3 regions of the Mesorhizobium sp. IMUNJ 23033 genome follow, and region 1 is predicted to be linked to each of the others. Evidence: riboswitches for the same ligand, from Rfam matches in the RefSeq annotation. Region 1 holds a riboswitch; each other region holds the start of a gene.
The links. A riboswitch is a leader RNA that binds a small molecule or an ion and turns the genes downstream of it on or off. The one in region 1 is predicted to bind cobalamin.

Region 1 (7,311 bases):
GTCGTGCCTGCCCATCAGGCCGCGGCCATAGATCGGCACCAGCCGCGACAGATCCTTGTGGACGCCGGGGCAGTGCAGGCACTCGTTGAAGTTCTCCCAGAAGATCTTCCAGTTGCAGCTCATCACCTTGCGCAGCACATGACCTGATACCAGCGTTTCCAGCGGCCAGTTGGCGACGTTGCCGGAAGCGGGATCGAAGGAGGTTTCCGCTGAGCCGCCGGCATCTTCCTCGAGATTGACGAAGACGAAACCGCGCCATACCGACAGCGCCACGCGGTAGAGCGGATGATCGGCCTTGTCGAAGTCCTCGGGCAGCGACTTCGACGTCACGCGCACCAGATCGCCGCGCAGCGAATAGGACCAGGCGTGGTAGGGGCAAGTGATCAGCCGCGCCTTCAGCCGGCCCTCGCTCTCCTGGCAAAGCTGCGAACCACGGTGACGGCAGGTGTTATGGAAGGCGCGCAATTCGCCGGTGTCGTCGCGCAGCACGACGATCTCCTGGGTGCCGACACGAAAGGTCCTGAATGCCAGCGGCTGGCCAAGGTCGGCCTCGCGGCAGACCAGCAGCCAGCTTTTGTACCAGATGGCGTCGAGATCGCGTTGGTAGGCATGAGCGTCCCAATAGGCCGGCGACGGCAGCGTCGGCTCGAGACGCGTCAAACAATTATAGAGGTCGCGTTCCGTCTGATCGGGTTGCATGGCTGGCTCCCTGGATGGAGCAGCCGACACCCGGCCGGGACCTTTGTCAATTGGCGCGCGCCGCCGCCATTGTGGCTCGCGATCGCGAACTTTATGGTCGATTCATCCTCTCCGGCATTCCGTTGGTCGCCCAGGTCGCAAGTCATGTCCGCAAGAACGATGTCGCTCACGCAAGAGCTGGTCGCCCGCTGCCATCGGCAGGTCGAGGACACCGGACCAGACCCGGACGCCGCGCATCTGGGCGACAGCGACTATGAGGCGATGGTGGACGCGCTCGAGGCGGAACTGCCCGCCACCGAGCCACTGTGGCTGTTCGGCTATGGGTCGCTGATCTGGAAGCCCGAAATCGATCATGTCGAGGAGCGGGTGGCGGTGGCGCGCGGCTGGCACCGCTCCTTCTGCATGAAGATGACCCGCTGGCGCGGCACCAAGGATCAGCCCGGCCTGATGATGGCGCTGGACCGCGGCGGGCAATGCAAGGGCGTCGCCTTTCGGCTGGGCGATGGTGATCGGCGCCAGCAACTCGACAAGCTTTTGCGGCGCGAAGTGACGCTGAAGCCGACCAGCTACCATCCGCGCCTGCTCACGCTGGCGAGCGACAGCGGGCCGCTCAAGGGCTTGGCTTTCGTCATCAACCGCAAGGGCACTACCTATGCGGGGCCGCTCGACGAAGACGAGGTGGTCGAAAGGCTGGCGACGTCGTGCGGGCACTGGGGCTCCGGCGCCGATTATCTCTACAACACGGTGAAGAATCTGGAGCAGCGCGGCATTCACGACCGCCATCTGTGGCGGTTGCAGCATCTGGTGGCTGAGCGGATCGCTGCATTGCGGGGATAGAGCTATGCGCCGCTTTCGCGATGGCCGGTGGCGGAATTTGGTTTGCCGGGCGCGGCGATTCTTCGTATAGTCACGAACTGTCGTCGGTTCCGTTTGGAGCCAAGAGGGAATGCGGTGCGGGCAAAAAAATCGCCCAATGCCGTGGCTGCCCCCGCAACTGTGTGCGGTAGTCCTCTCCATAAGCCACTGAAGATATTTCTTCGGGAAGGTGGGGAAGGGCGCTGATCCGCGAGCCAGGAGACCTGCCGGCGACAGGGAACTGACTTCTGTGCCCTCGGGTGGAGGGCGAAAGGACAAGACATGAATACCGCTTCGGTCTCTCTCGGCGCTTCCGTCTCCTCGCAGTCGCGTTTCACGCAGCTCGTGCTGAGCGCGTTTCTGGGCATTTTCGTCATCGGCGTTGTCGGCTTCTCGCATATCGATGCGGTCCACAATGCCGCGCACGACTATCGCCATTCGATGGCGTTTCCCTGCCACTGACGAGGATTTGACATCATGAATCTGTTTCGCAACGTCGTGTTCATCGCGGCGATCGCAGGGCTCGTGGCCGGCGTCGTTCTCGCCTGCATGCAGGCCTTCGCCACCGTGCCGCTCATCCTGAAGGCCGAGGTCTATGAACAGGCCGGAGGCGGCCACCAGCATGAGCATGCCGCGGCGCCGGCGGCGCCGGCCGCCAACGCTACGGATACCAATGCCATGAGCAGCGCCGCACCGGCGCCGGCTGAGGCGGCGGCTCCGGCGGAGGGCGAAGGCTGGGCGCCGGCCGATGGATTCGAGCGCTTCGCCTTCAGCGTGCTGGCCAACATCGTCACCGGCATCGGCTTCGCACTGGTCCTGGTCGCGGTTTCGGAGTTTGCCGGCGGCATCGGCAACTGGCGCCAGGGCGTGTTCTGGGGGCTGGCCGGTTTTGCCGCGTTCACGCTGGCGCCGGGCCTCGGCCTGCCGCCGGAACTGCCGGCCATGCCGGCAGCCGACCTCACCGAACGCCAGATCTGGTGGTGGGCAACGGTGGCGGCGACCGCAGCCGGTCTCGGCCTGATCGCCTTCCGCAAGTCGCTGCCGCTGGCGATCCTGGCCGTGGCCTTGATCGTAGCGCCGCATATCGTCGGCGCGCCGCAGCCCGACAGTTTTGAGACGCCGATCCCCGAAGGCTTGCATCACCAGTTCGTGGTGGCGGTGACGGTGACCAACCTGGTGTTCTGGCTGGTGCTCGGCGCCGTCGTCGGCGTGGTGCGCGGACGCTTCACCGGCACGGCGACCAGCCTGCGCGACAGCTTTGCCTGATCGCAAAGGATTGACCTTCATCATCGGTGGTGCGCGCTCCGGCAAGAGCGCGCATGCCGAAACTCTGGTGACGGCAGGGCCGGCGCCCTGGACTTATATCGCCACCGCGGAAGCCTATGACCAGGAGATGCGCGAGCGCATCGCGCTGCACCGCTCGCGGCGTGGTGAAGGCTGGGCGACCGTGGACGCGCCGCTCGATCTTGTCGGCGCGCTCACGGCTTTGCCCGACGGGCAGCCGGTGCTGGTCGACTGCCTGACGCTGTGGCTGACCAACCATATGCTGGCCGAGAACGACGTCGAGGTCGAATGCCTGCGGCTGGCGGATGTGCTGTCGCGGCCGCGCGGGCCGTGGTTTGTGGTTTCCAACGAAGTCGGCCAGGGTATCGTGCCGGACAATGCGCTTGCCCGTCGGTTTCGAGATGCCGCGGGCCGCCTCAACCAGCAGGTTGCGGCAATTGCCGACACGGTGCTGCTGATGGTGGCGGGGCTGCCGCTGAAGGTGAAGTGAGATGACCGATATCGATCCCAAGGACGAGGAACGCCATCGCGCCAAGATGGCCAAGCGCAAGGCGGTGCAGGATGCCGAGGTGGCGGGCAAGACGATCGAGAAAGGCCTGCTGATCGTCAACACAGGTCCGGGCAAGGGCAAGACCACGGCCGCTTTCGGGCTGGCGCTTAGGATGCTCGGCTACGGCAAGCGTGTCGGCGTCGTCCAGTTCATCAAGGGCAAATGGCACACCGGCGAGAAGGAAGCCTTCGCTGCCTTCGGCGACCGCGTCGTCTGGCATGCGATGGGCGAGGGTTTCACTTGGGAAACGCAGGACCTGAAGCGCGACATCGCCGCCGCCGAGGCCGCCTGGGCGAGGGCGCTGGAACTGATGGCCGATCCGTCGATCAGCCTCGTGGTGCTCGACGAACTCAACATTGCGCTGCGCTATGACTATCTCGATCTCGACAAGGTGGTCGCAGCGCTGAAAGGCCGGCGTGAAGGCCTGCACGTCGTCGTCACCGGACGCAACGCCAAGCCGGCGCTGGTCGAGGCCGCCGATCTCGTCACCGAGATGGGCGTGACCAAGCACCATTTTTCGGCCGGCGTGAAGGCGCAGCAGGGGATCGAGTTCTGAGTGCCTTACCCTCCCACAAGGGGGAGGGTAAGGCGCGGCTCAGAACGTCAGGTAGATGAGCACCACCGATAGGATCGCAAACAGCCCGATCAGCAGATAGTCGGCGATCCGGTAGAGCTTCAGTGCCCGCCTGATGTCGGTGCTATCGGCCTCGCGCCGGCCGCCTTCGCCCATGAACGCGTCGTCGACGACAACGCCGCCATAGCTGCGCGGTCCGGCCAGCGCCAGACCAAGCGCGCCGGCCATTGCTGCTTCCGGCCAGCCGGCATTGGGCGAGCGGTGCTTTCTCGCGTCGCGCCGCACGGCCTGCCAGGCGTTGCGCGGGTCGGTGCCTTTGACGATGAAAGCGGCGAGCACGATCAGCAGCGCCGTCAGCCACGAGGCCGGCAGGTTGATGAAATCGTCGAAACGGGCGGCCGCCCGTCCAAAAGCCTCGTGGCGCGGGGTGCGGTGGCCGATCATCGAATCGGCGGTGTTGGCGGCCTTGTAGGCGACGCCGCCGGCCAGCCCGCAAACACCGGTCCAGAAGGCGGGGGCGACGATGCCGTCGGAAAAATTCTCGGCCAGGCTCTCGATCGCGGCGCGGGCAATGCCCGGCTTGTCGAGTTTTTCCGGATCACGGCCGACGATGTGCGAGACGGCGATGCGGCCGAGCGTCAGCCCGCCTGTATCGAGCGCATCGGCCACTGCCTCGACATGCTCGGCGAGGCTCTTCTGCGACAGAAGCGACGATGCCAGAATTGCCGTGACGAGCAGGCCGGCGGGAAAGATCTGCCAGAGCAGGATTTGCACGGCGAAAGCGATGGCCGCCGGCACCAGGACGATGACCAGCAATGCCTTGACGCCCCGGCGGCGACGCAGCGCGTCGGAATCAGTGGCGTGGTTGAGCCTGCGGTCGAGAAAGGATATCAGCCTGCCAAACCAGGTGACGGGATGGCCGATGGCGCCAAACAGCCAGTCCGGGTAACCCAGGATACGTTCGATGGCTAGCGACAGGAAGGCAATCAGGATCGACATGAAGCTTTCTGATGGAGCGATGGCTGCAGTGGATCATGGCGGAAGCCTTGGCCGGGCGAGCGCGCTCTTCCCTCGCGCGCCACAGCCTTTCGTCGATCTCTCGACGGGTATCAATCCGCACTCCTATCCGCTTTTCGATTTGCCCGCCACCACCCTGTCGCGATTGCCGGAAGCGGCGCGTGCCCGTGAACTGGCCGAGGTCGCGGCGCGCGCCTATGGGGCGCCGTCGGCGGCCAATGTGGCGGCGGCGCCCGGCACGCAGATCCTGTTGCCGCGCGTCGCCTCGCTGGTGAGCCCCGGCAAGGCGCTGGTGCTTGGGCCGACCTATGCCGAACACAAAAGGGCGGCGGCGATCGCCGGCCATGCGGCGGCCGAGGTCGATGATTTCGAGGCGCTGGCCGGGGCCGACCTCGCCATCGTGGTCAATCCCAACAATCCGGATGGCCGTGTCGTCGGCCGCGGCAGGCTGCTCGAGCTTGCCGGAAGATTGCGCGCCAAAGGCGGGCTGCTGGTCGTCGACGAGGCGTTCATGGATGTCGGCCCACGCGCCGAAAGCCTGGCCGGCGATGTCGGGCAGGGCGGTATCGTGGTGCTGCGCTCCTTCGGCAAGTTCTTTGGCCTTGCCGGCCTGCGGCTCGGCTTTGCCTTGGCCGACACGCTGGCCGTCGAGAGGCTGGAGGCGCAATTAGGGCCGTGGGCGGTCGCCGGCCCTGCGCTCGACTACGGCCTCCGCGCGCTGGCCGACACGGATTGGCAGACCACCATGCGGCAGCGCCTGGCGCAGGATGCGGCGCGGCTCGACGCGCTGTTCGGCCGCTTCGATGCGCCTGTTGCTGGCGGAACGACGCTGTTTCGTTATCTTCGCCTTACGGATGCGGCCGGTTTGTTTTCCGCGCTTGGTGGGCGCGGCGTGCTGCTTCGGCATTTTGCCGACCGGCCACAGGTGCTGCGTGCCGGGCTGCCCGGCTCCGACGAGGAATGGCAGCGGCTCGAATCGGCGCTTGCCGACTGGGCCGCGCGGCGCGACGATGGGCCGAAGGAGATCGCGCCATGATCCATGTCTGTTCGCTGGCGAAAGTCGAGGAGACCGTGGCGAGAACCGGCGCCGAGCGTCTGCTCTCGCTGCTTGCCGCCGGCACCGAAGTGATACGACCGGCCTCGATCGCCAGGGAGAACCATCTGCATCTGGTGATGCACGACATTGCCGTCGCCCAGGAAGGCATGACCATGCCGGGCGAAGAGCATGTGCGAAACCTGCTCCAGTTCGCGCGCCAGTGGGATCGTGCGAAGCCCATGGTCGTCCATTGCTATGCCGGCATCAGCCGCTCGACCGCCTCGGCCTACATCATCGCCGCAGCACTGGCACCGAAGCGCGATGAGGCGGAATTGGCGCAGACGCTGCGGGCGCTGTCGCCCTCGGCTACGCCCAACCCGCGGCTGATCGCCGTCGCCGATGCCTTGCTTGATCGCAATGGCCGCATGATCGGGGCGATAGAGGCGATCGGGCGGGGCGCTGATGCTTTTGAAGGCACGCCCTTCGAGTTCAGGATCGATGGCTGAACGTCTCGCAGGACTTTGCTGATTTAGGTCAGCCAGTCGACGAGCTTCGCCTTGCGGACATCCTTCAGCAGGCTGATGAAACCGTCGGCCTGGTGTTCGGCGGTCAGCCGGCCTTTCTCCGCGGAGGCGATGCTGGCGTCGCCGACCACGCCGTTCGGGTTGAGGTCGCTGGCGATCCAGGCGAAGGCATGCGTGCCGGTGTGGCGCAGCAGTGCGAATTCCTTTTCCGCTCGGCTGACGTTGGAAACGAAATTGTCGGCCTTGCCCATGTCGACCAGATCCGGGCGGAAGTGCAGCATCAGCGAGGTCTCGACATCGCCGCCATGGATGCCGTGGCGGTCCTCCAGTTCGGTGTACATGCCGGCCGGGCGGCCAAAGCGCTGCCAGCTCGTCTTCACCGCCAGCATCCTGGCGCGCACGCGCAGTTCGCGCGTGATGATGCCCATGATCTCCTCATTGCCGCCATGCGAGTTGACGACGACCAGCTTTCTCACGCCGGCGCGCGCGACCGACAGGCCGAGTTCGGTCCAGGCATCGACCAGGGTCGTCGCCGGCAGAGTGAGGGTGCCTGGCGCATGCAAATGCTCGTTCGACTTGCCCACCGCTTGCACCGGCAGGACGCGGATGTCGAGATCGGCGGGCAGGCGCGATATGACAGTTTCCAGCATGCCGTTCATGATCGAGGTGTCGGTCGAGACCGGCAGATGCGAGCCGTGCTGCTCGATCGCCGCCACCGGCAGGACGGCGATCGTCGCTTCCGGGTCGATCGTGGCGTATTCGGTGGTTCGGT
Region 2 (7,311 bases), on a different contig from region 1:
CCGACGCCGCGCTTGCGCACCGAGGACTGGTCGTTCACGCTCAAGCACGGACCGCGGCCGATCAAGAAGTGGAGCTGGGCCGAGTTCAATGCGCTGCCGCTGACCCGGATGACGCGCGACATCCATTGCGTGACCGCGTGGACCAAGTTCGACACGGCATGGCAAGGCGTGCTGATCGACGACATCCTCGCGGATGCCGGCATTGGGTCGCCGACCTCCTTCACACTGGCGCATTCGTTCGACGGCTACGCCACCAATGTGCCGGTGAAGGACCTTGTCGCCGGCAAGGCGATGGTGGCGCTGCTTTATGAGGGCAAGCCGATCACGCCGGACCATGGCGGGCCGGCGCGGCTCCTGGTGCCGCATCTCTATTTCTGGAAGTCGGCCAAATGGCTGAACGGGCTGCAGTTCACCGAACGCGACGAGCCGGGCTTTTGGGAATTGCGCGGCTATCACATCTATGGCGACCCGTGGCGCGAGCAGCGCTACTCCGGCGACCCATGAGCGAGGCAGCGGCGGCGCAATCGCCCTGGCAGACGGCGAAGATCATTCGCATCGAAAAGCGCACGCCGCGCGTCACCAGTTTTGTCTTCAAGCTGTCGCGGCCTTTCGTCCATCAGGCCGGACAGCATGTCGATGTCCGGCTGACGGCGCCGGATGGCTACCAGGCGCGCCGTTCCTATTCCATCGCCTCGGCGCCCGAGAGTGGCGGGACTATCGAGCTGGCGATCGAGCGGCTCGACGATGGCGAGGTCTCGCCCTTCTTCCACGAGGTGGCCGTGGTCGGTGACGAGATCGAGTTGCGTGGTCCGCTCGGCGGCCATTTCGTCTGGTCCGACAGCGATGGCGAGCCGCTGCTTTTGGTCGGAGGCGGCTCCGGCGTGGTGCCGCTGATGGCGATGGTGCGCCACCGAGTGGCGCGGAAATCTTCGGTGCCGGTCGCGCTGGTGTTTTCGGCGCGGGTCTGGGATGAGGTGATTTTTCGCGACGAGCTGATCGGCCTCGACAACCGTCGCGACGGGTTCGACCTTGTGCTGACGCTGACGCGCGAGGCCGCACGGCGCCCCGAGGACTATTCGCGGCGGATAGACGTCCAGATGATGATGCAATCCATGGCGCGGCTGCCCGAGCCGCCGAGGCTTGCTTTCGTCTGCGGCTCGAACGCCTTCGTGTCAGCCGCCGCCCAGGCCTTGATCGATGCCGAAGTCCCGCCCGGCCTCATCCGTACCGAGCGCTACGGCGTTTGAACCGCTACGCTTCAGGCCTCGATTTCGAGCGCCGACAGCGGCTTCGAGCAGCAGGCCAGGATAAAGCCGTCGTCGATCTCGTGATCGAGAATGCCGCCATTGTGGCTCATCTCGACGTCGCCCGAGACCTTCTTGACCTTGCAGGTTCCGCACAGGCCGAATTCGCAGGCCGCGGGGATCCTGACGCCCGAGGCGCGCGCCGTCTGCAGCACGGTCTGCCCTGCAACGCATTCGGCGTCGACATCCGAAAGCGCGAAGCGGATCGGGGTCACGGCTTCGACAGGCACTCCGGTGCCGCCGTCCGCCGGGACGGCAAACGGCGCCGGTACTTCCTCGACCGCGGGAGCGGCGAAGCTTTCCTGGTGGTATCTGGCCATGTCGAAGCCCGAGGCTTCAAGCATGCCGCGCACCGCGCGCATGAACGGATCCGGGCCGCAGCAGAAGATCTCTCGCTCACGAAAGTCGGGCGCCAGCAGTGGCAAGCGGATGGCATCGATACGGCCCATATGGCCGAACCAGCCTTCACGGCTCGACCGTTCCTCGATCATGAAGCCGAGCGACAGGCCGGGCATGCGGCTGCCCAGCAATTCGAGTTCCTTGCGGAAGATGATCTCTTCCGGCCGCCGGGCGCAGTTGACGAAGCCGACATCGGTCCATGGCGCGCAGTCGTTCAGCCAGCGCAGCATCGACATCATCGGCGTGACGCCGGAGCCGGCCGAGATGAACAGGTATTTCGCCGCCGGATGGCTGTGCAGCGAAAAGTCGCCCACCGGTCCATAGGCCTTGACGTGGGTGCCTGGCTTCAGATGATCGAACATCCAGCGCGTGCCGAGGCTGCCGGCCTGCGCCTTCACCGTCACCGCGATCGAAAACGGCCGCGACGGCGACGACGACAGCGTGTAGGTGCGCATCAGCGGGCCGCCGGCGGTTGGCAGTTCCAGCGTCACGAACTGGCCCGGCTTGTAGCGGAACCAGGTCTGGTTGTCGGAGCGGAAGGTGAAGGTCTTGACGTCGGGCGCCTCGTCGGCGACGCCGATCACCTCCAACACCTGCAGCCTGTCGTTCCAGGGCGCCATCTCGTCGAGGTGGCGGTAAAGCCCGAGGTCGGTCATCGCGTTCATCCCCCACCCCTCAGGCGACGCTGCGCAGCGCCGGCCGGCCGCCTTCGGCAAGGCGCGGGCCGATGAAGGCCGCGTACCATTCGACGAACTGGATGACGCCGCCCTCATGCAGTTCCGAATAGGGGCCGGGCTCATAAGCCGGCGACAGGATGCCGAAGGCATTTTCCTCGACAATGCGGCGGTCCTGATCGTTGGTTTCGGTCCAGACATGCGTGAGTTCTTCGAGGTTGTAGTCGACGCCTTCGACCGCATCCTTGTGGACCAGCCACTTCGTCGTCACCGCGGTCTCCGTGGCGCTGATCGGCAGCACGCGGAAGGTCACCGCGTGGTCGATGAGAATGTGGTTCCATGTCGTCGGGTAGTGATAGTGCATCAAGGTGCCGATCCGGTCGGCCGAGACTGTGTCGGACAGGTTCTTCGTCACTGCCCGCTTGCCGTTCATCGTATAGCTGACGGCATCGCGCAGCAGCGGCGCGCGGGTGGCGCGATATTGTCCGGCCGGGTCGATGCGGAACTTGCTAGGGAGGCCCGCCGCCTCGCATTTCGCCCAGTGCGCCAGCATTTCGGGGTCGCTGTCGGCGCCCTGCACACCGGTCACCGTCGGCGCTTCCGGGAAGGTCTTGCAGAGTTCGGGGTGGTTGCCGGCGCAGTGATAGCACTCGCGGTTGTTTTCCCAGACGAGCTTCCAGTTGCCCTTTTCGACGATGGTCGATTCGAAGGCGACCTTCGCCTCGCGCAGTCGGTGCGGCAGCAGATAGGGCTCGATCATGGCGCGCATCGGCGCGAAGTCGGCGGGCTCTTTTGCCAGGCAGATGAAGATGTAGCCGCCGACGCTTTCGCAAGCGACCGGCTTCAGGCTGAACTGGCTCTTGTCGAAACCATCGGCCATCTGCCGGGCGAACAAGAGCCGGCCGTCGAGTTCGTAGGTCCACTGGTGATAGGGGCAGACGAGCTTGGCAGCGGTGCCTTTCTCGGTGTTGCAGACGCGGCTGCCGCGATGGCGACAGGAATTGTGGAAGGCGTTGATCTTGCCTTGCTGGTCGCGCACCAGCACGACCGGATAGTCGCCGATCTGGGCGGTGATGAAGCTGCCGGGCTTCGGCAGTTCGCAGTCATGGCCTATGAACAGCCAGTCGCGATACCAGATCAGTTCCATGTCGAGCTTGAAGAAATCGGCGTCGGTGTAAAAGGGCTGTTCCAGCGAGTAGCCCTGCTTGCGGCTGTGCAGCAGCCTCAGCATGTCGTTGCGCGCATCCATGTCCTGTCCTCGTGTTCAAGGACTGAACTGGTGGTGATGGAGGAAAGATTAGCGGCAACCCGGCGCCAGGCCGGACATGCACCATCCACCTCTTGACCGCCCACCGCGATCAGTCGAGTCTAGAAATCTCGGGCTGGTTTCCGGGCTCTGGAGTGTCCTTGCGGACGGTCGCGACACCTTCCCAGGCTTGTGGCCCAGTGGTCTCCCGTTGCGACTTGAACTCCACCACCGTTGCGGGGGCAGCGCCGGGTTTTGACCGGCTTCCCAATTCTCCGCTTCGTCGTCACCAAGCGGCACCTGAGATGCCATGATCTAATCACGACGGCCGGTTCGGTGGCGGCATGAAAGCGACATCGTATCCATGCGGGCGCGACACGGAATGTGAATACCGCAGCCCATCTCCTAGGGAAGGCCGATCTCCCGCTTTTGCCGCACTTGGCGCCCGTCACGAATCGCCAGCCGATCGGGAGTTAGCCGGCGTCGAAAGGGTTAATAGTATCAAAAAGTGACTATTAGAGGATTCTGAAATCGAACCGAACGGTTCGTTTCTGTTGACGGTGCGTGCAGGACGGTGTGAACGCTGGCACTCCGACACTGTTGGTGATGCATAGGTGGCTTTTTGATAACCAATTGATAAAGTTGATAAAAAGCTTGGTGGTAGTAGGCTCTGGTACAATTTCAAGATGCAGAGTCATGGTCCAAGCGAAACAACTTCGTGATTGGAAACCGCCACCTGGCTTTCCCACATCGGGGCTGTCCGAACGACGCGATTTTCTTCCCAAGACACGCCGCTAGACGGACGAAAAAACTGAAAATACTGGAGTATAAAAAATGAAAAAGATTGTTCTCACTGCCGCCGCCCTTCTGGCCATTTCCGGCAGCGCCTTCGCTGGTAGCGACAATTATGGTTCCAACGGTGCGAACCAGCCTGCCGCCGCAGTCGACAGCTCGCATACCGCTTCGATCCAGAAGCCGGCCCATGCCGACAACCAGCCCGTCGTTCAGGGCAGCGACCGCAACCTTTTCGGCAACAACTAAACAGTCGATCCCAAGACGAGACGCAGAGCGGCGGTCAAGTCCGCCGCTCCGGGATCTGAAATCCAGGAGTGCCCAAAATGAAGAAGATTGTCCTTACCGCCGCCGCGCTTCTGATCGCCGCTGGCAGCGCCTATGCCAATAACGACAGTGTTGGTTCGAGTGCCGTCAACAAGCAGACGACCGCCAACATCGACACCACGCAGACCTCGTCGGTGCGCAACACCGAGTCGCCGGTCTACAAGCTGCTGAATTCGTCGGGCGACGTGCAAAAGTCAGCGCCCCAGGGCAGCGACCGCAACCTCTTCGGCAATCGCTAACCGCCGAAGTTGCTAGCAAACAAGAGCGGCGGGCCTGGCCCGCCGCTCTTGTTTTTATGCGATGCCGAATGGCCTGACGTTAGGCCGCCTTCACTTCCGGCGCGTGGAGCGAGAAGGAGTGGCCGTCCGCGTCGAAGATATGCAGGTCGCCGGCGTCCGCGCTCAGCCGCAGTGTCGCCCCGCGCTTGACCTCGACATTGCCCGGCATCTTGGTCACCAGCGGCAGGTCGGCGCGGCCGATATCGACATAGACGAGCTGGACCTCGCCGAGTTGCTCGACATAGTCCACCGTTCCCTCGAACAGATAGTCCGCGCCGGTAGCAATCACCAGATCCTCAGGCCGCACGCCGAAGCTGACCGCAGCACCCTTCGCCGACGCCGGCGTGGCGATCGGCACCGTTGCCTTGCGGCCACCGACATGGCTGACGACGGTCGGGGTGCCGGTCTTGTCGACCGTCGCCGGCAGGATGTTCATCGCCGGTGAGCCGATGAACTGGGCGACGAACAGATTGCCCGGTCGCTTGTAGAGCTCCATCGGCGTGCCGACCTGCTCGATATGGCCTTCCTTGAGTACGACAATGCGGTCCGCCAACGTCATCGCCTCGACCTGGTCGTGGGTGACGTAGATCATCGTCGTATTCGGCATCGATTCCTTCAGCTTGGCGATCTCGATGCGGGTGGCGACGCGCAGTGCCGCATCGAGGTTCGACAGCGGTTCGTCGAACAGGAACACTTTCGGATTGCGCACGATGGCGCGGCCGATAGCGACGCGCTGGCGCTGGCCGCCCGACATCGCCTTGGGCAGACGGTCGAGATATTTGGTCAGCTGCAGGATCTCGGCCGCCTGCCGCACGCGCTTGTCGATCTCAGCCTTGCTTTCCTTGCCGATCTTCATCGAGAAGGCCATGTTGTCGTAGACCGTCATGTGCGGGTAGAGCGCATAGGACTGGAACACCATGGCGATGCCGCGCTTCGACGGCGGCACGTCGTTCACCACCTCACCGGCAATCTTGAGCTCACCGGAGGTAATCTCCTCGAGCCCGGCGATGGACCTCAGCAAGGTTGACTTGCCGCAACCCGAAGGGCCGACGAAGACGATGAACTCGCCCGACTTTATGTCGAGGTCGATGCCGTGGAGAATGTGCAGATTGCCGTATGATTTCTTCACCTGTCTCAGCGTGACATCGGCCATGATTTCCTCCCAGTGGTTCCCTGCAAATTAATCGATACGCCCGAACCAGGCGCCGTAACCGCCGAGGCGGACCGAGCCTGTGCCAGACTGTCCTGAAAAGCCGTGCCCCGGCAAGGGCTGCAGCGCCTGGCCGCCGAGGGCGACCTCGGCCGGCTTGCTGCCCAAATTGAAGACGCAGACGACCTGCTCGTTGCCCTCGCGGCGGTTGAAGGCGACGGTGTCGCCCTCGCTTTCGATGAAGGTAATGTCACCCTTGGCCAGCGCCGGATGCTGGCGGCGGAAAGCGAGAAAGCGCCGGTAGTGCTCGAGCAGCGAGTTGGCGTCGCCCTGCTGCACGTTGACGGCTTGCGACAGATGCTTGTCGGGCACCGGCAGCCAGGGTTTTGCGGTCGAGAAGCCGCCATTCCTGGCAGCGGCATCCCATACCATCGGCGTGCGGCAGCCATCGCGGCCCTTGAACTCTGGCCAGAAGCGGATGCCGTACGGGTCCTGCAGGTCCTCGAACTGAAGCTCCGCCTCGCCGAGGCCGAGTTCCTCGCCCTGATAGATGCAGACCGAGCCGCGCAGCGACATCAGCAGCGCCGAGATGACTTTGAGATAGGCGGTCGGATCGGCTTCGCCGGCGGCCCAGCGCGAGGCCGGCCGCATCACGTCGTGGTTGGAGAAGGCCCAGCATGACCAGCCATCGCTGGCGACCTTGCCGAAGGCTTCCAGAACCGAACGTACCTTGGCGGCGCTGATCTTCTCCGGCGCCAGGAAGTCGAACGAATAGCACATATGCACGCGCTTGCCGCCGGCGGTGTAGGCCGCCACCACTTCCAGCCCTCGCTGCGAATCGCCGACTTCGCCGACCGCGGCCTGTGCCGGATACTCGTCGAGCAGGGCGCGGAAGCGTTCCAGAAAACCGAGGTTTTCGGGGCGGCTCTTGTCGTAGAGATGATCCTGGTAATTGTAGGGGTTCACGGCAGGCGCCGTCTGGTCGTTGCGCTCTTCCGGCGGCAGCGGCGGGTTGTTTTCCAGCCCCTGACTGTGGAAGTAGAAATTGATGGTGTCGAGGCGGAAACCGTCGACGCCACGTTCCAGCCAGAAGCGGGTGATGTCGAGCAGCGCGTCCTGGACTTCCGTGTTGTGGAAGTTG
Region 3 (7,311 bases), on a different contig from region 1:
CCAGCCGACCGGCGGTCCGAGTTCGAGCGGCGTGACGCGGCTCATGACGTCATCGAAGCCGGTCGACAGCGCCTTTTCCAGCCGCTCGATGACCGCCTGCCTGACGGCATGGCCCTTGGTGACGACCACCGCCTGGGCGAAGAAGTCGTTGGCGAGCTGAGCGTCGAGCGGCAGGTAGAAGCGCACCGCGCCCTGGCCGACATAGAAGCTCCAATGGTCGATGTCGGGATCGGCCTTGAGCAGCGTCTCGACGCGCTCGACGGTCGCCTGCGTTGCCTGCAGCGAGGCGGTGCGCGGCAGCGTCAGGTCGACCATCACTTCCGGCCGGTCCGACTTGGGGAAGAACTCCTGCGGCACCAGGCCCATGGCCAGCACCGACAGCGCGAACAATCCCGCCGTGCCGCCCAGCACCACCCACTTCATGCGCATTGCGAGGTCGAGCATGGCGCGGAAGCCGCGCGAGAAGCGCGAAGTGCCATGGCCGCCATGGCCCTTGAGACGCTCGGGCAGGATCGCCACGCCGGTGAGCGGCGTGAACAGCACCGCGACCACCCACGACACGACCAGCGCGATGCCGACCACCGCAAACAGCGAGAAGCAATATTCGCCGGCGCCGCTCTGGGCAAAGCCGACCGGCACGAAGCCGGCGATGGTGACCAGCGTTCCGGTCAGCATCGGGAAGGCGGTCGACGTGTAGGCATAGGTGGCGGCCGTGATCTTGTCGTGCCCTTCCTCCATCTTCGAGATCATCATCTCGACCGCGATCATGGCATCGTCGACCAGGAGGCCGAGCGCGATGATCAGCGCGCCGAGCGAGATGCGCTGCAGCGAGATGCCGAAATACTGCATCGCGACGAAAGTGATGGCGAGCACCAGCGGGATGGCGACGGCCACCACGATGCCGGGCCGCCAGCCGAGCGCCAGGAAGGAAACGGCGAGCACGATGGCGATCGCCTCGCAGAGGCTCTTGGTGAATTCGCCGACGGATTCTTCCACCACATGCGACTGATCCGCGACCAGCCGCAAATCGACGCCGGCCGGCAATTCACGCTGCATCTCGGCGACCTTGTCCTTGACGTGCTCGCCAAGCGCCAGCGCATCGCCGCCCGATGTCATCGCGATCGCAATGCCGATCGCCGGCTCGCCGTTGAAGCGGAACTGCGGCTGCGCCGGGTCGGAATAGCTGCGCTTGACCTCGGCAACATCGCCCAGGCGGAAGTAGTGACCGTTGGCATAGAAATTGATCGCCTTCAGGCTTTCCTCGGAGGTGAACTCGCCGGTGACGCGGATGGCGATGCGCTCGGGGCCGGCATCGACCGTGCCGCTCGGCGTCAGCGCGTTCTGCGCCTGCAGCGCCTGCGACAGCGAGCCGACATCGAGGCCAAGCGCTGCGACCTTCTGCGTCGAGAATTCCAGATAGATCTTCTCGTCCTGCTGGCCGACCAGATCGACCTTGGCGACATCCGGCACACGCAGGAAGTCGGCGCGCAGGCCGCTTGCCAGATCCTTCAGCTGGCGATGGCTCAAGCCATCCGAACTGAGCGCGTAGATCAGCGAATAGGTGTCGCCGAACTCGTCATTGTAGAACGGGCCCTGGACGCCCGACGGCATGGTCGACTTGATGTCGTCCATCTTCTTGCGGACCTGGTACCAGAGCGGCTGCACCTCGGCGGCGCCGACCGTGTCCTTCAGATTGACGAACACCACGGATTCGCCGGGCTTGGTGTAGCTCTTGACGTAGTCGAGGTTGGGAAGCTCCTCGAGCTTCTTCTCGATGCGGTCGGTGACCTGCTCGACGGTGTCGTCGGTGTCGGCGCCGGGCCACATCGTCTTGATCACCATGGTCTTGATGGTGAAGGGCGGATCTTCCTCCCGCCCCAGCGAGGTGTAGGCCCAAAGCCCGGCAAGTGCTGCCACCACCATCAGATAAAGCACGAAGCTGCGGTGCCGGATGGCCCAGTCGGAGAGGTTGAAAGAGGTCATGGCTCTACTCCCTCAGCCGCAGCGCCTCCGCGCCACGAGCTGTCAAAAAACGATTGGTTGACGAAATGCCGGCCTCAGGCGGCCGACAGCATTCTCAGGTTTTTCGACCGGCTAGCGGCCACTTGCCGCGGTTTGATCGCCAGGGCGGCGACATAGCGTTCGAAGGCCTGCGGGTCCTGCGTGCCGGCGGCCAGCGCGACGTGGCCGTCGGGTCTGACGAGATAGGCGCCGTCGCACTGGAGACCCGCGACCTTCGCCCTGTCCGACCAGGCAAAGACGTGGACGGGAATACCGGTCGCGGCGAGCATCGCCTGGAACGCGGCATTCGCCTCGCCATAGACATGCACCTGCCAGTCGAGCAAATGCAGCGACTCGAAGTTGTCGCCGCTGGCCGTGGCGACATAGGGCAGGCGGTCGCCGCCGTGGATCGCGCCGGCCTTGCCACTGCTGATCGCGCTGGCACGATACTGGATCCGGGTCTGCGAGATCATGCCGAAAAAGGCACGCGATCCGGCAGCCGTCCCAAGAACCACGCGCAGGATCTTCGGCATCAGATAGCGGCGGAACAGGCCGACCAGCCGCGAGCGGCTGGTGGCGACACGGAACACCTTGTCCGTGCTATCGATCAGCAGCCTGGCAAAGGCGATGCGCTCCGGCTCGTAGCTGTCCAGCAGGCGCTTGTCGGCGCGGCCTTGCAGCACCGCCGCCAGCTTCCAGGCGAGGTTGACCGCATCGCCCATGCCGGTATTCATGCCCTGGCCGCCGGCTGGGCTGTGGATGTGGCCGGCGTCGCCGGCAAGGAACACGCGGCCGATGCGGAAGCGCTCGGCGACCCGGTGATGCACGCGATAGGTCGAGAACCAGTTCACCTTGTCCACCGCAATGCCGGTGTCGCGCTCGACATCGGCGCGGATCGCCTCGAAGGTGATCGTCTCGTTCGCTTCGTGCGCCTTCGGCACGACGCCGATCAGCCGCAGCGAGCCGGATTGCCTGACCGGCATGACGATGGCGAAGCCATAGGCGCTGACCGTGGTGTCCATGCCGTTAGGGGTCACCGCGCCGCTGCCATCGACGTCGGCGACGTAGAAGGACTGCTCATAGGTGCCGCCGGGAAAGCCGATGGCCAGCCCATGGCGCACGGCGCTCCGGGCGCCATCGCAGCCGACGAGATAGGCGGCACCGACGGTCTCGGTCGCGCCTTGCTTGTTCAAGGTGGCGACAACCGTGCCGCCCGTGTCCTCGAAGGCGACCAGTTCGGTGTTGCGCTCGACCCTGACACCGGCACGCTCGAGATGCGTGATCAGGATGCGTTCGTGAATGTCCTGCGGCAGCGCGAACGCAAAGGAGTATGGACTGACGCCCTGGCCGAAGTCGCTGAGCGGAAGCCTGGCGGCGACGCCGGCCGGCGTGCGCACGGTGAGCTGCTCGACCCTGACGCCGGCGGCGAGTATGTCGTCGACGATGCCGATCTGGCGGTGGAATTCCAGCGTGCGGGCCTGAACGGCCAACGCGCGCGAGGTTTCGCCCGGGCCTGCATCCTTGTCGAAAATACGCACCTGGACGCCGAGGCGGGTGAGCCACAGCGCAAGCGTCAGTCCGGTTGGCCCGGCGCCGGCAATCAGCACTTGAGTCTGCGAGGCACTCATCTGGTTACTCCTTCGGTGAGGCGAACCTTTTCGTGTTCGCGAAGCCGGTTGACGCCGGCGGTGACGACAATGTCGCCCTCGGCAAGGCCGTCGCTGACGACGACGCGGTCAGTCTCGTAGCGGGCAATGGCGACCGGCTTGAGTTCCACAGTCGAGGACGCGGCCACCACCCAGACGGCGGGCTTGCCGTCCTTGTCGAACAGCGCGCTTCCCGGCAGGACCACGACGGGGGCGCTCATCGTGTTGACGCGGCCGGCGACGCTGCTGCCGAAGCGCATTTCGTCGGGGGTGTCGCGCAGCGAGACCTTGACCTGGAAGGTGCGGGTCGCGACGTCGGCCACCGGTGCGACCTCGCGGATGGCGCCGATTGTCGCGATCGCCGGATTGCTCAGCAGCGAGACCTTGATTTCAAGGGGACGCCTTGCATTTCCGCCGGTCGAGAAGGCTGCCTCGGCGATGGAGAAGACGGCGTCGCGGGCCGCTGGATCGGCGACCCGCGCCACCATCTGCCCGGCGTTGACGACTTGGCCCGCTTCGGCGCCGGTCGCGGTCACCATGCCATCGAAATCGGCATGCAACTCGGTATAGGCGAGCTGGTCCCTGGCCATCTCGAAGCCGATCCTTGCCGATTCAAGCTTGGCCTCGGCCGATCGCAGGCTCTTCAGCGTTGCATCGTGATTGGCCCTTGTTGCAAAGCCCTTGGCGAGAAGTGCCCCGATGCGGGCCTCGGCGGCACTGGCTTCGACCAGAACGGCCTCGGCGGCGGCGACGTCGGCCTTGGCGCTGGCGAGGCGGTTGCGATAGTCCTGGTCTTCGATGCGGGCGAGGACATCGCCCTTCTTCACCATCTGGCCGACCTCTGCTGAGCGCTGCACGAGCTTGCCGGACAGCCGGAAGCCAAGATCGCTTTCGCGCTGCGGCCGGATCTCGCCGATGGCGATGCGCTCGTCGGCCTGCGGGGCAGGCTTCACCGCCATGGCCCGGACAAGCTTGGCTTCGGGCACGTGCGGTTCGACCGCCGCGGCCTCGCCCTTTGCGCCATACCAGACGACTGCGGCGGCGCAGGCAAGTGCTGCCAAGGATGCGGCGACGAGACGATGCTTTCCGCGCCTGTTGTGCAAGAGTGTCATGTTGTCTCCTTACCCGATGTTGCGGCCTGCGCCGGGCAAGGGCGCGTTAGCCGAAGATCCCATTGGCCGGAGAAGAACCGGGGCGATCATTAAGTTTGATCCCAGGGACCGGCGCCCGTCTTGACCAGCACGATCCTATTCGCCTTTTCGGGCCCTGAAATCCCGATCGGGTTCTGAAAGTTTTCCGATGTTTTGGCGCCAGCCCCCCAAGACGCCGGGCCTGTCGATATGCCTGGACATCGAGGGAAAGAGGAAACGTCGGCCGCTGGTGTTGACAGCATATGGCAGCGCTTGTTACGTAATGTTATTACATATGCAGCCTACCGAAGGCGAACCGATGCCTGCAATCAAAAAACCATTGCGGCGCGATCAGGGGAAACCTACGGTAGAAAAATGATGGTCCCCGAGCCGAAAGGCGAGGGGTGAAAAGGGAACACGGTGAGACCCGCTTTCGGGTCGAGGCCGTGGCTGCCCCCGCAACTGTAAGCGGCGAGCAACATCCGCAAATGCCACTGGCCGGCAAGGCTGGGAAGGCAGGATGAAGCCGAGACCCGCGAGCCAGGAGACCTGCCATCAGCACGAGTTGACCGGACGGGGTGTGCCGGGAGGAGACGTAGCCATCGGTCTGTCGTCCGATCGGCCCAGCTTCCTTCCGTCGCCAGTTTTGGAAAGTGACGGAAATTTGGAAGCCTCCATCCATCGCATCATCGTGTGCCCGCTTTGCCGCGATTCAACCGGGCTGGCTCGCATCCCCGCTTCGAGGCCGGGGCTGAGCCGATGATGCTGCTCGAAGCCCGCGACGTGAGCGCGACGGCGAATGGCCGCCGCCTGGTGAATGGGGTAAGCCTGTCGGTTGCGTCAGGCGATCGCCTGGCCATCATCGGTCCCAACGGCGCCGGCAAGACCACGCTTTTGCGCATGCTGTGCGGCGCGCTGCAGCCAAGCACCGGCGAGATGCGTCTGTCGGGGCGCCGTCTCGACCGGATCACGCCGGCCGAGCGGGCGCTCAACATGGCGGTCGTCGGCCAGACCGACCAGCCAGATCCGCTGCTCGCCTTGATCGACTATGTCGAGCTTGGCCGCGTCCCGCATGCCGGCATGAGGCGCCTGCGCGAAGATCGCGACATCGTCGTCGACGCGCTGCGCCGGACGGGGCTGCTGCCGCTGCTCGGCCGCAGCATCGGCTCGCTCTCCGGCGGCGAGCGTCAGCGCGCGCAACTGGCTAGAGCCTTCGCCCAGGAGCCAAAGATACTGTTCCTCGACGAGCCGACCAACCATCTGGATCCGCGCGCCCGCGGCGAGCTGCTCGAACTGGTCGCCGGCTTCGGCATGTGCGTGGTCGCGGTGCTGCACGATCTCGCGCTGGTGGCGCCCTTCGCCACCCGGGTCGCGGTGATGAACGACGCCCGGCTGCATGCGCTGGCGCCGCCGCGCGAGGCGCTGACCCAGCAGCTCATCCGCGACGTGTTCGGCATAGATGTCTTCCGCCTGCGCCATCCGACCGAAGACCGCGAACTCACCGTCTTCGACGTTCCCAACCGCGCCGCCTCGCCATCCTGAACGGACATTTCCTCAACCAAGGAGCCACCTCGTGAAACGCCTCGCCCTCTCTCTTGCCTTTTCGCTCGTCGCTTCGGTGGCCTTTGCCTTCCCGGTCACCGTCGACAGCTGCGGCAAGAAGCTCTCCTTCGATGGGCCGCCGAAGCGCGCCGTCATCCATGATCTCAACATGGCCGAGATGGCCTTCGCGCTGAAGCTGCAGCCATCGATCGTCGGCCTGACCGGCATCACCGGCTGGTACAAGGTCGGTCCCGAATTCAAGGCCGAGCAAGGCTCGATCCCCGAACTGGCGCCAAAGTATCCGACGCTGGAGAACCTCGTTGCCGTCGAGCCCGATTTCTTTTTCGCCGGCTGGTACTACGGCATGAAGCCGGGCGGCGAGGTGACGCCCGACACGCTCGCCCCGCACGGCATCAAGACGCTGGTGCTGACCGAAAGCTGCGTCCATCTCGACAAGGACCGTCCCGCCGCCTCGATGGACCTGCTCTACGGCGACGTCGAAAAGCTGGGCAAGATCTTCGGTAAGGAGGCTGAGGCCGACAAGCTTGTTTCGGGCTGGAAGGCGCAACTGGCAGCGATCATCGCCAAGGTCGGCAGCACCAAGGGCACGCGGGTGTTCCTCTACGATTCCGGCGAGGACAAGCCGTTCACCGCCGGCAAGTTCGCCGTACCGAACGCCATGATCACCGCTGCCGGCGGCGACAACGTCATGGCCGACATGGAGATGAGCTGGGGCACGACGGATTGGGAGACGGTGGCGGCGCGCAATCCGCAATTCCTCATCCTGCTCGATTACCAGGATGGCGGCGGCTACAAGAAATTGCTCGACTTCCTGAAGGCGCATCCGGCGATGAAGGAGACCGACGCGGTCAAGAACGAGCGCTTTGTAGCACTGCGCTATGCCGAACTGACACCAGGACCCGCCAACATCGAGGCGATCGGCAAGATCGCCAAAGCGATGCATCCGGAAGCATTTTGAGCTTGCGGCCGAA

Region 2: it holds a riboswitch for cobalamin, as region 1 does, so the genes downstream of both, ACFX5Q_RS01650 (aromatic ring-hydroxylating dioxygenase subunit alpha) here and ACFX5Q_RS04630 (CbtB domain-containing protein) in region 1, are expected to answer to the same signal.
Region 3: it holds a riboswitch for cobalamin, as region 1 does, so the genes downstream of both, ACFX5Q_RS31855 (ABC transporter ATP-binding protein) here and ACFX5Q_RS04630 (CbtB domain-containing protein) in region 1, are expected to answer to the same signal.

Annotation. Positions count from the first base shown of each region.
Region 1 is NZ_JBJACT010000002.1:277,721-285,031, forward strand. It holds gene ACFX5Q_RS04620 (aromatic ring-hydroxylating dioxygenase subunit alpha) at 1-699, opposite strand, end outside; gene ACFX5Q_RS04625 (gamma-glutamylcyclotransferase) at 844-1,536, shown strand; cobalamin riboswitch at 1,604-1,801, shown strand; gene ACFX5Q_RS04630 (CbtB domain-containing protein) at 1,837-2,016, shown strand; gene ACFX5Q_RS04635 (CbtA family protein) at 2,032-2,820, shown strand; gene cobU (bifunctional adenosylcobinamide kinase/adenosylcobinamide-phosphate guanylyltransferase) at 2,813-3,328, shown strand; gene cobO (cob(I)yrinic acid a,c-diamide adenosyltransferase) at 3,330-3,944, shown strand; gene cbiB (adenosylcobinamide-phosphate synthase CbiB) at 3,984-4,961, opposite strand; gene cobD (threonine-phosphate decarboxylase CobD) at 4,960-6,015, shown strand; gene ACFX5Q_RS04660 (tyrosine phosphatase family protein) at 6,012-6,521, shown strand; gene ACFX5Q_RS04665 (creatininase family protein) at 6,545-7,311, opposite strand, start outside.
Region 2 is NZ_JBJACT010000001.1:328,525-335,835, reverse strand. It holds gene ACFX5Q_RS01665 (sulfite oxidase-like oxidoreductase) at 1-504, shown strand, start outside; gene ACFX5Q_RS01660 (ferredoxin reductase) at 501-1,247, shown strand; gene ACFX5Q_RS01655 (2Fe-2S iron-sulfur cluster-binding protein) at 1,259-2,359, opposite strand; gene ACFX5Q_RS01650 (aromatic ring-hydroxylating dioxygenase subunit alpha) at 2,379-3,626, opposite strand; cobalamin riboswitch at 3,740-3,942, opposite strand; gene ACFX5Q_RS01645 (DUF680 domain-containing protein) at 4,458-4,664, shown strand; gene ACFX5Q_RS01640 (DUF680 domain-containing protein) at 4,742-4,981, shown strand; gene ACFX5Q_RS01635 (ABC transporter ATP-binding protein) at 5,061-6,173, opposite strand; gene ACFX5Q_RS01630 (alpha-glucosidase) at 6,201-7,311, opposite strand, start outside.
Region 3 is NZ_JBJACT010000045.1:17,120-24,430, reverse strand. It holds gene ACFX5Q_RS31870 (efflux RND transporter permease subunit) at 1-1,983, opposite strand, end outside; gene ACFX5Q_RS31865 (FAD-dependent monooxygenase) at 2,058-3,629, opposite strand; gene ACFX5Q_RS31860 (efflux RND transporter periplasmic adaptor subunit) at 3,626-4,759, opposite strand; cobalamin riboswitch at 5,140-5,349, shown strand; gene ACFX5Q_RS31855 (ABC transporter ATP-binding protein) at 5,537-6,319, shown strand; gene ACFX5Q_RS31850 (ABC transporter substrate-binding protein) at 6,351-7,298, shown strand.